4 regions of the Streptomyces sp. NPDC057486 genome follow, and region 1 is predicted to be linked to each of the others. Evidence: riboswitches for the same ligand, from Rfam matches in the RefSeq annotation. Region 1 holds a riboswitch; each other region holds the start of a gene.
The links. A riboswitch is a leader RNA that binds a small molecule or an ion and turns the genes downstream of it on or off. The one in region 1 is predicted to bind cobalamin.
Positions count from the first base shown of each region.

Region 1 (3,199 bases):
GTAGTGGCCCACCGTCCGGGGCCGGGTGCCCTGTGGGCACCGGAGTACCCCACCGACGGCGACAAGGCCGGGGCCAGGCATTTCTTGGAGCATTGCGCCGACTCCGGCAACCCCCAGCCGTTCGGCGCCTACGAGATCCGCCTCCGCCAGGACGGACACGCCATAGGCGGAGTGGGTTTTCACGGCGCTCCGAACGCGGAGGGGCAGGTGACGATCGGCTACGGTCTGACCCCTGCGGCGCGCGGCAAGGGGTACGCCTCCGAGGCGCTGCGGGCGCTGCTGGAGTTCGCCCGCGACGAGGGCATCGCCGCCGTGAACGGCGATGCCGACCTCGACAACATCGCGTCCCATCGCGTCATGGTGGCGGCAGGCATGCGTTTCGTCCGGGCGGACGACCGGGTGAAGTACTTCCTCATCGAATGGTCGGACACGCCGGAGGCGCCGGACACGACAGAGGTGACGTACGTGGCTGAAGCCACCGCCGCGACGGACGCCGTATAAGGGACAGAACCCGCCGGGACGCTCCGGCGGGTTCTGCCGTCATACGGCCGACGAGTCGGCCGGCGCCTCAGCCCGCAGCGGCGGCCGCATGGGACGAGGTACCGCCCCCGGACGTCACCGCACCGGTCTTCGGCACCAGCAGTCGCTCGGTCAGATAGCCGAAGACCAGACCGAAAGTGGTCCACAGCGTGGCCTGAACGGCGAGAGTGGCGAGGCGGAACTCCCACAGCAGACTCGCCGGGAAGTCCTTTCCGACCTCGTTGAACGAGGGCAGGAAGGCGTAGGCCAGCCCGATGACGAGCACATAGGCGGCGGACGCCGCGATGGACGCGTTCCAGTTGCCGAGGCGGGGAGCCAGCCGCTTGCCGAAGATGACGGCAGCGACGGCCAGCAGCACGCTGAGGGCGACCATCAGGAAGAACAGGGTGGTGCGTTGGCCGATCGTGTCGGGGTTTCCGACAGCCGGCGGATTGGCCGGGTACTTGAGGAACGGCACGACATACACGGTCAGCAGGGCGCCGAACGCGATCAATGCGGCCGTGGCCCTCGGGCCGAACCTGCCGATGCGGCCGAGGGCGTAGCAGAAGACCAGCGCGGCGATGCCGCCGACAGCCACGCCGAAGACCAGGACACCGGTGGCGAGACCCGCGGTGGACTGCATGGTGCGGCTGACGAGCTCCTCGCCGCCGCCGTGGTCGTGGCTGTGAGCCTCTTCGAGGGCGATCGCCGCGTCCACCCGGGACTCACCGAGGAAGTAGGCGACGGCAAGAGCGAGCGCGCCCGCGACAAGTCCGGCCAGCATGCCGCGGACGAGCAGGGCTCTGACGGATATGGAGTTCATGAGGGTTCCCCTGAGGTGCGCAGCGTGTCAGTGGCAGGGGAAACCGAGCAGGTGGCGACCGTCGTGAACCCACTCGTGGACACCTTCGCCGGAAATGAGGGCGGTGGCACCCTGCTCGGCGCCGACGAAGTACAGGAGGACGAGCATGAGGATGCCGAAGAAGACCGCCCACGGGGCAATGGCCTTCAGCGAGATGGGGGTGATAGCGGGTGTTGCGACGCTTGCGGGGGCAGCAGTCTGTGCCATGGCAGAACCTCCTGAGGGAACACGCGTCCCGATCGTGGTGCCTGAGACGACAGTGCCGGGTCTGACTTCCCGTACAGGTACGGGTTCACAGTGGCGCGACCGTGCCGGATTCTCACCGGACTTCCATCACACCGTCGTCATGCTCGTCGCGACCATACCGCCTGCGGGCACCCGCCGCCATGGCGCCATCCGCGGGGCCGGAAGGCCCGGAGGCCATGGTGTGCTTACCCGAGAGTCCACAGTTCAGGGAGTTGACACCGGTGTTGACGATACAGGTGATGTTGATCTCACCGGCGCTCAATGCGGCGCTGCGCGAAGCCCGTTTCGACGGTGACGCCCCGCTCGACGCGTCCGGTGTCCGGCGGGCGCGTGCGGCCGCGGACGCGGTGCCTGCCGCCGGCCGCCGGGTGCACGGCGCGGACGAACGGTGCGCCGGGACCGCCGAGGCGCTGGGGCTGCGGTCCGACCCCGAACCACCCCTCCGTGGCTGGGACTTGGGGCGCTGGACCGGGCAGCGGCTGGCCGAGGTGAGCGAGGCCGAGCCGGAGGCGGTCTCGGACTGGCTGTCCGGCCCTTCGGCGGCACCGCACGGCGGTGAGTCGCTGCTGGACCTGTGTACGCGGGTAGGCGGCTGGCTGGACTCGTTGCATCGGGACGGCACCGGTGACGGCCGCGTGATCGCCGTGGTCGAACCCGCAGTGGTGCGCGCTGCGATCGTGCATGCGCTGGGTCTTCCGCCGCAGGCGTTCTGGCGGCTGGATGTCGCCCCGTTGACGCTGACCGAGCTCACCGGCCGGTCCGGCCGCTGGAACCTGCGCTGCGGGCGGTCCCTGAGCACCGGAACCGTCGCCCCGTGACCCGGCGTCGTCCTTCGCACCGCCGGACCGTCCACCCCGTCCGTTGCGTCAGGTCACAGCACATCTCCGCGCGGGCCCGCCGGTGGGTCCGCCCACACACCCGTACCGCTCGAGCAATGTGGACAAATGGTACGTAAAATGGCCAAGGCGTTCGAACCCACCGTCTCTTCGGAAGGGCGACCGACCATGACCGATCAAACACAGGTGAAGCGGCCCGAAACCACCCGCTCGCAATCAGAGGCCACGCACGAAGCGGGACCGCACGGCGGAAACCGCCGAACGGAACCCGGGTCGCGGGGCCGAACCACGATCGCCGACGGCGTGGTGGCGAAGATCGCCGGGCTGGCGGCCCGGGATGTGCCCGGAGTCCAGGGCATGGGAGGGGGATTCGCCCGCGGCATGGGGGCCGTGCGGGAGCGGGTTCCCGGAGCGGGAGGTCAGTCCGTCACCAGCGGTGTCAAGGTCGAGGTCGGCGAGGTCCAGGCGGCGGTCGACCTGTCGATCATCGTCGAATACGGGTACTCGATCGTCGAGCTCACGGGCGACGTCCGGACCGAAGTGATCGCCGCCATCGAGCGGATGACCGGTCTGGAGGTCGTGGAGGTCAACATCCTGGTGAGCGACGTGAAGCTGCCCGACGAGGAAGAGGAACAGCAGCCGGAGAGGCGGGTCGCGTAGCGGTTCGCCGGACCGGATCGCGCGTGGTCGAGAGGGCCCGTCGGACCGCCTCGTCGGCCCCGAACCCCGGCTGTCC
Region 1 is NZ_JBHVEE010000277.1:345-3,543, forward strand. It holds gene ACFU6I_RS48055 (GNAT family N-acetyltransferase) at 1-501, shown strand, start outside; gene ACFU6I_RS48060 (CbtA family protein) at 569-1,342, opposite strand; gene ACFU6I_RS48065 (CbtB-domain containing protein) at 1,370-1,588, opposite strand; adenosylcobalamin (AdoCbl) riboswitch at 1,592-1,740, opposite strand; gene ACFU6I_RS48070 (histidine phosphatase family protein) at 1,867-2,445, shown strand; gene ACFU6I_RS48075 (Asp23/Gls24 family envelope stress response protein) at 2,632-3,123, shown strand.

Region 2 (3,199 bases), on a different contig from region 1:
ATCACGACGTTCATCGATGCTGCGGTGAGCGGCGATCCCGCGATGAGCAACGCCCGATGAACAGGCCTGCCGTCGCCGTCACCGGTCTGGGGATGATCACCCCGGTCGGCAACGACACCGACACCACCTGGGACGGGGTGTGCGCCGGGGTCTCACCGGCCCGCACCGTCCCCGAGCTCGAAGGCTGTGCGATCGACTTCGCCTGCACGGTCTCCGGCATCGATCTGGACGAGGCGGTCGGCGGCCGTGCGGCCTTCCGGATGGGGAGGTACGTCAAGTTCGCCGTCCTCGCCGCGCGGGAAGCGGTCGCGGACGCCGGACTGGACCCGGCCGACTGGGACGGCAGCCGGGTCGCCGTGGTCGTCGGCACCAGCAGTGGAGGCTCCGCGGGCCTGACCGAACAGGCCGTCGCCCTCGACCGGCGCGGACCGGAGGCCACTTCACCGGCGGGGATCCTCCTCACCATTCCGAACATGCCCGCTGCGGAGATCGCCATCCGGATGGGGGCGACCGGTCCCAGCCTGGCGCCGTGCACCGCCTGTTCGTCCGGGGTCACCGCGCTCTCCGTCGCCCGGGACCTGCTGGTCACCGGGCAGTGCGACCTCGCGATCGCCGGAGCCACCGAGTCGATCGTCTTCCCGGTCGCCATGACCGGATTCGCCCGGTCCGGTGCCGCCGCGACGAGGGACGGTGACCTGGCCCGCCTCTGCCGGCCGTTCGCGGCCGACCGCGCCGGTCTCGTCATGGGCGAGGGTGCCGCCGTCATGGTGCTGGAACGGGCGGACGACGCACGGGCCCGGGCAGCGGTCCCGCGGGCGCTGCTCGTCGGGACGGGCGCCACCACCGACGCCCACCATCCCACCAGTCCGCATCCGTCCGGCGCCGTCGCCCGGGCCGCGGTCGAGGCCGCGCTGCGCGACGCGGACTGGGAGGCCGAGGACGTCGAACACGTCAACGCGCACGGCACGTCGACACCGCTGGGCGACGCCACCGAAGCCGCTCTCATCAGCGGGGCCTACCCGCACCGGCCACCCGTCACCGCCCCCAAGGGGGTACTGGGCCACTGCATGGGGGCTGCCGGAGCCATCGAGGCGGGGCTGACGATCCTCACGCTGCAACGCGGCGTCGTTCCGCCGATCGCCAACCTGGACGCCCCGGCGCCCGAGTTCGACATCGACTGCGTCACCGAACAGCCTCGCCGGCGGCCCGTCCGGCGCGCCGTGAGCCACTCCTTCGGGTTCGGCGGCCACAATGCTGTGGTCGCCCTCCAGCGCCCGTAGGCATGGGGGAGCGGGCCGGGCCGGGACGGCCGGGGCGCCTGCGGCCCCACCACACCGCCGACCAGCCGCGCGGGGCAGCGTGATAGCTTGCCGAAGCCAGTCAAACTCCACGTAGGGGTCAGGGAATCCGGTGCGAATCCGGAGCTGACGCGCAGCGGTGAGGGGGACGGGCGGGGCCACGGCCACTGGGACGTCCACGGATGTCCTGGGAAGGCGTCCCGTCCGAAGGAACCCGAGTCCGAAGACCTGCTGGCACCTGCCGCCCGGTACCGGGCGGCAGCACTCCGTACACCGGGCTCCGCGCATGAGCCCTGAGACGCAGAGGGACTCCGTGCCGTCCATAGCCAGCCCTGTCCGCGCCGCCGCCCTGATCGCGGCGGCACTTCTCCTGCTGACCGCGTGCGGCGGAGGGACCGACAACTCTGCAGCCAAGTCGGCCGGTGGCGAAGGCTATCCGGTGACGCTCAGGAACTGCGGTCGCACCGTCACCGTCGCAGCCGCACCGCACCACGCCGTCTCCGTCGACCAGGGATCGACGGAGATCCTGCTCTCCCTCGGCCTCGCCGATCGGCTGGCGGCCACAGCCACCTGGACCGACCCGGTGATGAAGGGGCTGGAGAAGGCCAACGCGAAGGTGCCACGCCTCTCGGAGAACCGGCCGTCGTCGGAGAAGGTCCTCGACCAGGAACCCGACTTCGTCAGCGCCTCGTTCGAATCGACCCTCGCCAAGGGCGGCGTCGCCCCCCGGGAACAGTTCGAGGAGCTCGGTGTCCCCACCTACGTGTCGCCCGCCGACTGCACCGGCAAGGACAACAGCGGCGGCGGCGACGGAGCGCGTACCGAAGCACTGACCATGGACAGCGTCTACGGCGAAGTGCGCGACCTGGCTGCGGTGTTCGGCGTCCAGCAGCGCGGAGACGAGCTCGTCGCCCGGCTGCGGGAGCGGGTGAAGACGGCCACCGACGGCATCGACGCGTCCGACGCCACCCTCCTCTACTGGTTCTCCGACTCCAAGGCCCCGTACCTGGCGGGCTGCTGCGGCGCACCCGGCGTCATCACCAGGGAGCTCGGAGCGAAGAACGTCTTCGACGACACCCATGAGGAATGGCCGCAGATCAGCTGGGAGACCGTCGCCGACCGCAACCCCGACGTCCTGGTCATCGGCGATCTGACGCGCAAGGCACAGACCGCCGAGAGCGCCGCGAAGAAGATCGAGTTCCTGGAGTCCAATCCCGCGACGAAGAAGATGGACGCCGTCAAGCACAAGAGGTACGTGCTCCTCAGCGGCCAGGCCATGAACCCGTCCATCCGGACGGTCGAGGGTCTGGAACAGGTCGCCGCCGGGCTGCGGACGTTCGGGCTCGCCGGGTGACGGACACCGAACGGGGCGCAGCGGTACGTACGGAGCAGGCACCCGGAACCGATACGCACCGCAGGGCCGCCGGCGCGCGGGGGCTGCGCGACGGTGTGCTGTGGGCCGCGGGCGTCGCCCTGCTCGCGCTGTCCGTCGCCGTCGCCGTCACCATCGGCCCGGCCCGGATCTCCGTCGCCGACGTCTGGTCCGCGGTGGCCGCCCATCTCGGGGTGGGCGGCTCGCGGCTCACCCCGATCCGGGACGGCATCATCTGGAACCTGCGCATGCCCCGTACTCTGCTCGCCGCCGTGTGCGGCGCCGGGCTCGCGGTGTGCGGCACGGTCATGCAGTCCCTGCTCCGCAACCCGCTCGCCGACCCGTTCGTCCTCGGCGTCTCCTCCGGGGCGTCGACGGGCGCGGTCGTGGTCGTCGTGCTCGGGGTGGGCGGGGGAGCGGTGTCGGTCTCGACCGGGGCATTCGTCGGGGCGCTCTGCTCGTTCGCCCTGGTGCTGCTGCTCAGCCACACCCTCGGCGGTACGACGGACCGGGTCGTCCTCTCCGGCGT
Region 2 is NZ_JBHVEE010000105.1:29,105-32,303, forward strand. It holds gene ACFU6I_RS34925 (acyl carrier protein) at 1-60, shown strand, start outside; gene ACFU6I_RS34930 (beta-ketoacyl-[acyl-carrier-protein] synthase family protein) at 57-1,280, shown strand; cobalamin riboswitch at 1,361-1,549, shown strand; gene ACFU6I_RS34935 (ABC transporter substrate-binding protein) at 1,585-2,652, shown strand; gene ACFU6I_RS34940 (FecCD family ABC transporter permease) at 2,649-3,199, shown strand, end outside.
Region 2: another riboswitch for cobalamin. It lies ahead of ACFU6I_RS34935 (ABC transporter substrate-binding protein); the one in region 1 lies ahead of ACFU6I_RS48065 (CbtB-domain containing protein).

Region 3 (3,199 bases), on a different contig from region 1:
TCCGCGCAGACGGTCGCGAAGTCGGGGGTGCGGCGCGGCTTCGCCGAGTCCTGGGAGTCCTCGCTCACGGAGAACCGGAAGCCCTGCACTGACCCGTCGGCGGGCCGGACGAGCGAGGGGCCCTGGGTGGCATAGGCCCAGCCGGACCCCTTGCCCTCCCAGAACGACCAGTAGCGGTAGCCGGCCGCATGGGCGGTGCCCGCGCCGAGCACGGTCAGAGCGGCGCCGAGCACCAGCAGCAGCGCGACGGCCACCCGTCCGCCGAACGCATTCCCCGCACGATTTCCCGCTCGGTTCACGGCTGCTGGGGCTTCCGGCGGCTGCTGATCAGGAAGCCGATGCCCGCACCGGCGGCGAGGCCGATACCGACCAGCCACCACACCCCGAGACCGGCGTCGTCGCTGGTGCCGGCCTCGGCCGAGAAGTCGTCCGGGGTCTCACTGGGCGTGATGACGGCGGCGGGCGCGGGTCCGCTCGCGTTCAGCTCCCGGATCAGGTCGACGCCGCCGAAGTCGTGGGCGTCGGCGCCGGTCGCGTGCGCGGCCAGGACCAGCTGGGCGTAGGCGGCGGGGCCGCCCTCCTCGGCCCAGCTCCTGGAGTTCTTCTGCAGCCAGCCGACCGCGCCGGCCGCCTTGTTCTTGTGGCCGGCCGAGGCCAGGGCGACGACCGCGTCCGCGGTGTTGCCGACGTCGGGCTGCGGGGTGGTGTCGTCGGCGCCCGGCATCGGCGGCAGGTTCAGGTGGTTGCCGTTCTTCGCGAGGGCGTCCGCGAGGTAGAAGGCGCCGTTCCGGGCGGCCTGCTCCGGCTTGACGACGTCGCTCGTCCCGCAGGCCGGCGGCTTGCCCTCGACCGCGGCGTTGTCCCCGGCGGCCAGTCCCTTGCCCATCGAGCCGAGTACGGCGGCCGCGGTGGCATCCGCGTTCGCGGCGAGCTTCCCGGCCTTGTCGGGCTGGTACGCGAACGCGCCGCCGTCCTTGTCGCCGCACGGGATCGCGAGCGCGAGCAGCGCGTCGTACGGGGTTTTGCCGCCCGGATTCGTCATGTCGCCGATCCGCTGGCCCTGCCGGGCCAGCGCGCCGATCACGACGGAGGTGGAGTTGGCGTCGCTGGGGGAGCCCGGGTTGTAGCCCCAGCCGCCGTCCTCGTTCTGGATGGACTTCAGCCAGCGGACGCCGTTGTTGACGATGTCGCCGTGCCCGCCGATTTCCGCCAGCGCCTGCACCGCGGCGGCGGTCGCATTGGTGTCCAGCATGGTCTTGGCGTCGCACGGCTTGGAGACATCGGCGCGGTACGAGGCGTAGGCGCCGTTCGCGCACTGCTGGGCGATCAGCCAGTCCACCGACTTCGTCGCGGGCACGACCCCCTCGATGCGCTGGGCGAGGAACGCCAGCGACTGCCGCCAGACCCCGTCGTACGTCGGGTCCTTGGTGCCGTACAGCCCGGAGGGCAGCGCGACGGACGGGGTGGGGGAGGGAGACGGCGCCGCGACCGCGGCCGGGGCAGCGGCCGCACAGAGCACGGTGGCGGTGGCGGCGAGCGCTGCTGCGCTGCGGCGTACGGTCATGGCGGGCTGGGCCTCTCCTGTGGGGAACCGGGCACAGGCACACACAGGCACCAGGCTCCGGCCCCGTATTCCTCGACGGTGCCGGTCACCGGGGTTCCGGTGACGCGAGCCGGTCACGACCGCGGACAGGGCAGCCCGACTCACCGCTGTGTCGGCGGCTCACGGTTGCGTGGTCAGTGCCGGATTTGCACCGGCTTCCCCCTGAACGGGCATGATGACGACTCGCACATTCTACCGGGGCATAGCCCGCCCCTTCCGGGCGGAGGGCCGCCTCACACCGCGACGTACGTCACCGGCCCGCTGCCCGGCACCGCCTCCGCGCGCCCCAGCTTCACCAGCCGGCGCACATGGGCCTCCGCCTCGGAGACGGCGATGTTCCGCGAGCCGTACGGGATCTGTTCCCAGGGCCGGTTCCACTCCATCCGCTCGGCCAGTTGCCACGGCGTCAACGGGGTGGCGAGCAGAGCGAGCAGTCCGGTCAGCCGCTCCTCGTGATGGTCGAGGAGTTCCCGTACGCGCCCCGCCGCGTCCGTGAACGCGTGCTGGTGGGCGGGCAGCACCTCGGCGACCCCGAGCCGGCCGATGCGCTCCAGTGAGTCCAGGTAGTCGCCCAGGGGGTCGGTGACCGCCGCGTCGTCCGGGTCTTCGTACAGCCCGATGTGGGGGCTGATCCCGGGCAGCAGATGGTCGCCGGAGAAGAGGCGGCCGCGGCCGGGCAGATCGGCCGGATGGTCCTCCTCCAGGTGCAGGCAGACATGGCCGGGGGTGTGGCCCGGCGTCCAGATCGCCCGGAGCCGCCGGCCCGCGAGGTCGAGCAGCTCGCCGGGGACGATCTCGCGGTCCGGAAGGGCGGCGCGCAGTCCGGGGAGCGTGCGCATCCGGCCGCCCGTGCGGGCGGCGCGCAGCGGGGCGAGGTGCTCCTCGGGTGCGCCGGCCGCGGCGAGCTTCGCCGCCAGGTAGGTCAGCCAGGTGCCCGGTTCGGACTCACGGGTACGGCGCACGATCGCCGTGTCCGCGGCATGCATCGCGATCCACGCCCCCGACGCCTCGCGGACCTGTCCGGAGAGTCCGTGGTGGTCGGGATGGTGGTGGGTGATGACCACGCCGTGGATGCCGGCGATGTCCACACCCACGGCGGCGACTCCGGCGGCCAGGGTGTCCCAGGCGTCGGGGTCGTCCCAGCCGGTGTCGACGAGGACCGGCCCGCGATCGGTGTCGAGGACATGCACCAGGGTGTGGCCGAGCGGGTTGTCCGGGATCGGGACCTTGATGGACCACACGCCGCCGCCGTGCTCGGTCACCTGTGTCATGGGCTCCCCATCTCTCGCGTCGGCCCCTGGCCGCGCTGTGCCACCCCCACTGTAACGAGAACTTGTTTCATTAGTAGCCCAAGTCGACCATCCCTGCAGGGGTGTTGCAGTGGCCCTGTCCGGGGCGTGGACTCCTGGAACTGGAACTGGTATCAGTTCTGACACAGAGTCAGATATGACATCGGGTGTGGAGTCGGTACGTGCCGGGTCGCGGGAGGCAGCAGCCATGACCGAGCTTGTGGAACACGGAAAACTGTTCATCGGCGGGGAGTTGGTCGATCCGCTCGGCCAGGACGTCATCCAGGTGATATCGCCCCACACCGAG
Region 3 is NZ_JBHVEE010000002.1:114,909-118,107, forward strand. It holds gene ACFU6I_RS02110 (SCO2322 family protein) at 1-254, opposite strand, end outside; gene ACFU6I_RS02115 (prenyltransferase/squalene oxidase repeat-containing protein) at 296-1,564, opposite strand; cobalamin riboswitch at 1,671-1,805, opposite strand; gene ACFU6I_RS02120 (MBL fold metallo-hydrolase) at 1,837-2,874, opposite strand; gene ACFU6I_RS02125 (aldehyde dehydrogenase) at 3,101-3,199, shown strand, end outside.
Region 3: another riboswitch for cobalamin. It lies ahead of ACFU6I_RS02115 (prenyltransferase/squalene oxidase repeat-containing protein); the one in region 1 lies ahead of ACFU6I_RS48065 (CbtB-domain containing protein).

Region 4 (3,199 bases), on a different contig from region 1:
CGCGTCGGCCAGCCCCCGTTCCCGCAGCCAGGCCAGCGCCTTCACCGTCCCGCGCGTGCCGGGCACGATCACCAGATCCGCGTCGGTCAGCTCCTCCGCCCGGTCCACGAACCGGACCACGACACCCGGTTCGGCGGCCAGTGCGTCCACATCGGTGAAGTTCGACATCAGCGGTACGGCACACACCGCGACCCGCAGCACGTCCTCGCCGTGCGGCGGCGCGACGACCGACTCGCGTACGGCCCCGCGCAGCGAGACCCGCAGTCCGTCCTCCTCGTCGATGCCCAGACCGTGGGCGAACGGCAGCACTCCGTACGTCCGTCGCCCGGTCAGCCCGTGCAGCATGTCGAGACCCGGTTCCAGGAGCGACACGTCGCCGCGGAACTTGTTGACCAGATAGCCGGCGATCAGCGCCTGGTCCTCGGCGCCGAGCAGTGCCGTCGTGCCGAAGAACGAGGCGAAGACGCCACCGCGGTCGATGTCGCCGACGACGACGACGGGGAACCCCGCGGCCCGCGCGATCCCCATGTTCACGATGTCGGTGCGCCGCAGATTGATCTCGGCCGGGCTGCCCGCCCCCTCGCAGATCACGGCGTCATAGGTGCCCCGAAGCTGTTCCAGGCAGCCCACGACCGTACCGAACAGGGATTCCTGTCGCCCCCCGTGGTAACCGCGCGCGCTCATCTCGCCCACCGGCCTGCCCATCAGGACGACCTGACTGGACCGGTCGCTGCCGGGCTTGAGCAGCACCGGGTTCATCAGCGCGGTCGGTTCCACCCGGGCGGCCTGCGCCTGCATCGCCTGTGCTCGTCCGATCTCCGCGCCCTCGCGGGTCACGAACGAGTTCAGCGACATGTTCTGCGCCTTGAACGGCGCGACCTTGACGCCCTGGCGCACCAGCCACCGGCAGATGCCTGCGGTGACGACGCTCTTGCCCGCGTCCGACGTGGTTCCGGCGACCAGCAGTCCGCCGCTCATTTCCCGCTCCGTCCCGCGGCCGGACGCCGCCCCGGGGGCGACCACCGTCCCGCGATCAGCCGGCCCGCCGCGCACACGCCGAGGGCCAGCACCCCCACCCGGCGCGACAGCCGCACCGCGCGCTCGATGTCCCCGGTCTCCACCGCACGGCCGGTCGCGCCGTTCAGTACCGGCCGGTGCTCGACACGTCCGCCGTACGCGAGGGTCCCGCCGAGCCGTACGCCGAGCGCCCCCGCGAACGAGGCCTCCACCGGACCCGCGTTGGGGCTCGGATGCCTGCCCGCGTCCGCCCGCCAGGCCCGCAACGCTCGCCGTGGCTGCCCCCCGGCAACCACGGCGAGCACGGCGGTGAGCCGGGCGCCGGGCCAGCCCGCGACGTCGTCCAGGCGGGCCGAGGCCCAGCCGTAGCGCAGATGGCGGGGCGACTTGTGCCCGACCATCGCGTCGAGGGTGTTGACGGCGCGGAAGGCGACGAGTCCGGGTACGCCACCCAGCGCGCCCCACACCAGCGCGCCGACCACCGCGTCCGAGGTGTTCTCGGCCACGGACTCCACCACGGCGCGTGCGATCTGCGGCCCGTCGAGGGAGTGCGGGTCGCGCCCGCACAGATGGGGGAGCCGCTCCCGGGCCAGCTCGATGTCACCGGCGGCGAGCGCGCCGCCGACGGCGCGCGCCTCGCGACCCAGCGAGGTGCCGCCGACGACGGACCAGGTGGCGGCCGCGGTCAGGGCGACGGAGGCGGCGGGATGACGGCGTACGGCACGGGCGGCCAGCGCGGCTCCACCCGCGGCGCCTCCGGCGCAGACCAGGGTGTGCAGGGCGCCCCACCCGCGGTGGTCGCGCCACAGGCGCCGTTCGACGCCCGCCGCGGCCCGCCCGAAGGCGGCGACCGGATGCCCCCGGCGGGGATCACCGAGCAGCAGATCGCCGATCAGACCGGCGGCGGCGCCGTACGCGAAGATGCGGTCGGCTCGCACGGCTCAACCGGCCGAACTGCCTCGAAGAACCTTCGTACAGCCGGCTCCTGGTGGGAGCGGCACAGAAACGGCGGACGCACGGCAGCCGGGCATGGCGATATGTCCTCACTCAGGGTCCGCGCCCTGGTTCGACGTGACCGGCGGCGAGAGTCTCCTGGCTCCCGGATCCGCAGTTCCCCCGGCCTTCCAGCCCGCGTGCGCGAGCCGTGACTTCCGGTGTGGGGGACTGCTCCCCGGTGACAGTGGCGGGACCGCGCCGGATTCGCACCGGCTTCCTCTGCTGTCGCCGTAAATGGCTCCGGCAGTCCACCACGCTGCGCGAACGCCCGTCAACCTGGCGTTGACCTGCGGCGGTGCAGTGTGCGCAGACGCACATCGGGCCGGACACACGCGAGGTGTGTCCGGCCCGACGGGGGAGCGCGGGAAGGGGCTCAGGCGACGATCAGATAGATCCCGTACGCGACCGCGGCCGCGCAGAGCCCGAAGCAGAGGTACGCACCCGCACGGGCGAGCACGAGGGAGCCTCCGGCGGAGCCGCCCTGTGCGGCCGGTTCGGGCTGCTTGGAGAGTCCGACGATGCCCAGGGTGAAGAGGCCCACCAGTGCGACGGTGACGACGAGCGAGACGCCGAAAACGGAGCCGAGAGCTGCCCAGTCGATGTTCATGGTGATCTGTCCTTACACCGTGGCGGGCCGCGCCGGATCGGCGGCGACGGTTCCGGGCTGGGCCGGGATGGTGGTCTTGAGGTCCGTGGTGTCCACTGCCGTGGCGATCGCGGCCGCCCCGGTGGGCGGCGGGGTGACGGCCGCGATGGCGGTGGTGATGACACCCGCCGGTTCGGCGTCCTCGCCGTCGGGCGCGACATCGTCGTGCCCGACCGGCTTGCGCCGGGACAGCAGCCAGATCGCTCCGGAGCCCGCGACGAGCAGGACGGCGACGACGGCGACACCCCAGGTGCCCTGCTTGGTGAGGAACTCCGCGCCCGCGCCGACCAGACCCGCGGCCGGCAGGGTCAGACCCCAGGCGACGAACATCCGGGTGGCGGTGGACCAGCGGACCACACCGCCCCGGCGGCCGAGCCCCGCACCCATCACGGCGCCGGAGCAGGACTGGGTGGTGGAGAGGGAGAAGCCGAGGTGCGAGGAGGCCAGGATGACTGTGGCCGCGCTGGTCTGGGCGGCGAAGCCCTGCGGCGGCGTGAGCTCGGTGAGGCCGCTGCCCATGGTGCGGATGATGCGCCAGCC
Region 4 is NZ_JBHVEE010000070.1:33,016-36,214, reverse strand. It holds partial or broken gene ACFU6I_RS28465 (cobyric acid synthase) at 1-978, opposite strand, end outside; gene ACFU6I_RS28460 (cobalamin biosynthesis protein) at 975-1,955, opposite strand; cobalamin riboswitch at 2,103-2,234, opposite strand; gene ACFU6I_RS28455 (hypothetical protein) at 2,387-2,620, opposite strand; gene ACFU6I_RS28450 (anion permease) at 2,633-3,199, opposite strand, start outside.
Region 4: another riboswitch for cobalamin. It lies ahead of ACFU6I_RS28460 (cobalamin biosynthesis protein); the one in region 1 lies ahead of ACFU6I_RS48065 (CbtB-domain containing protein).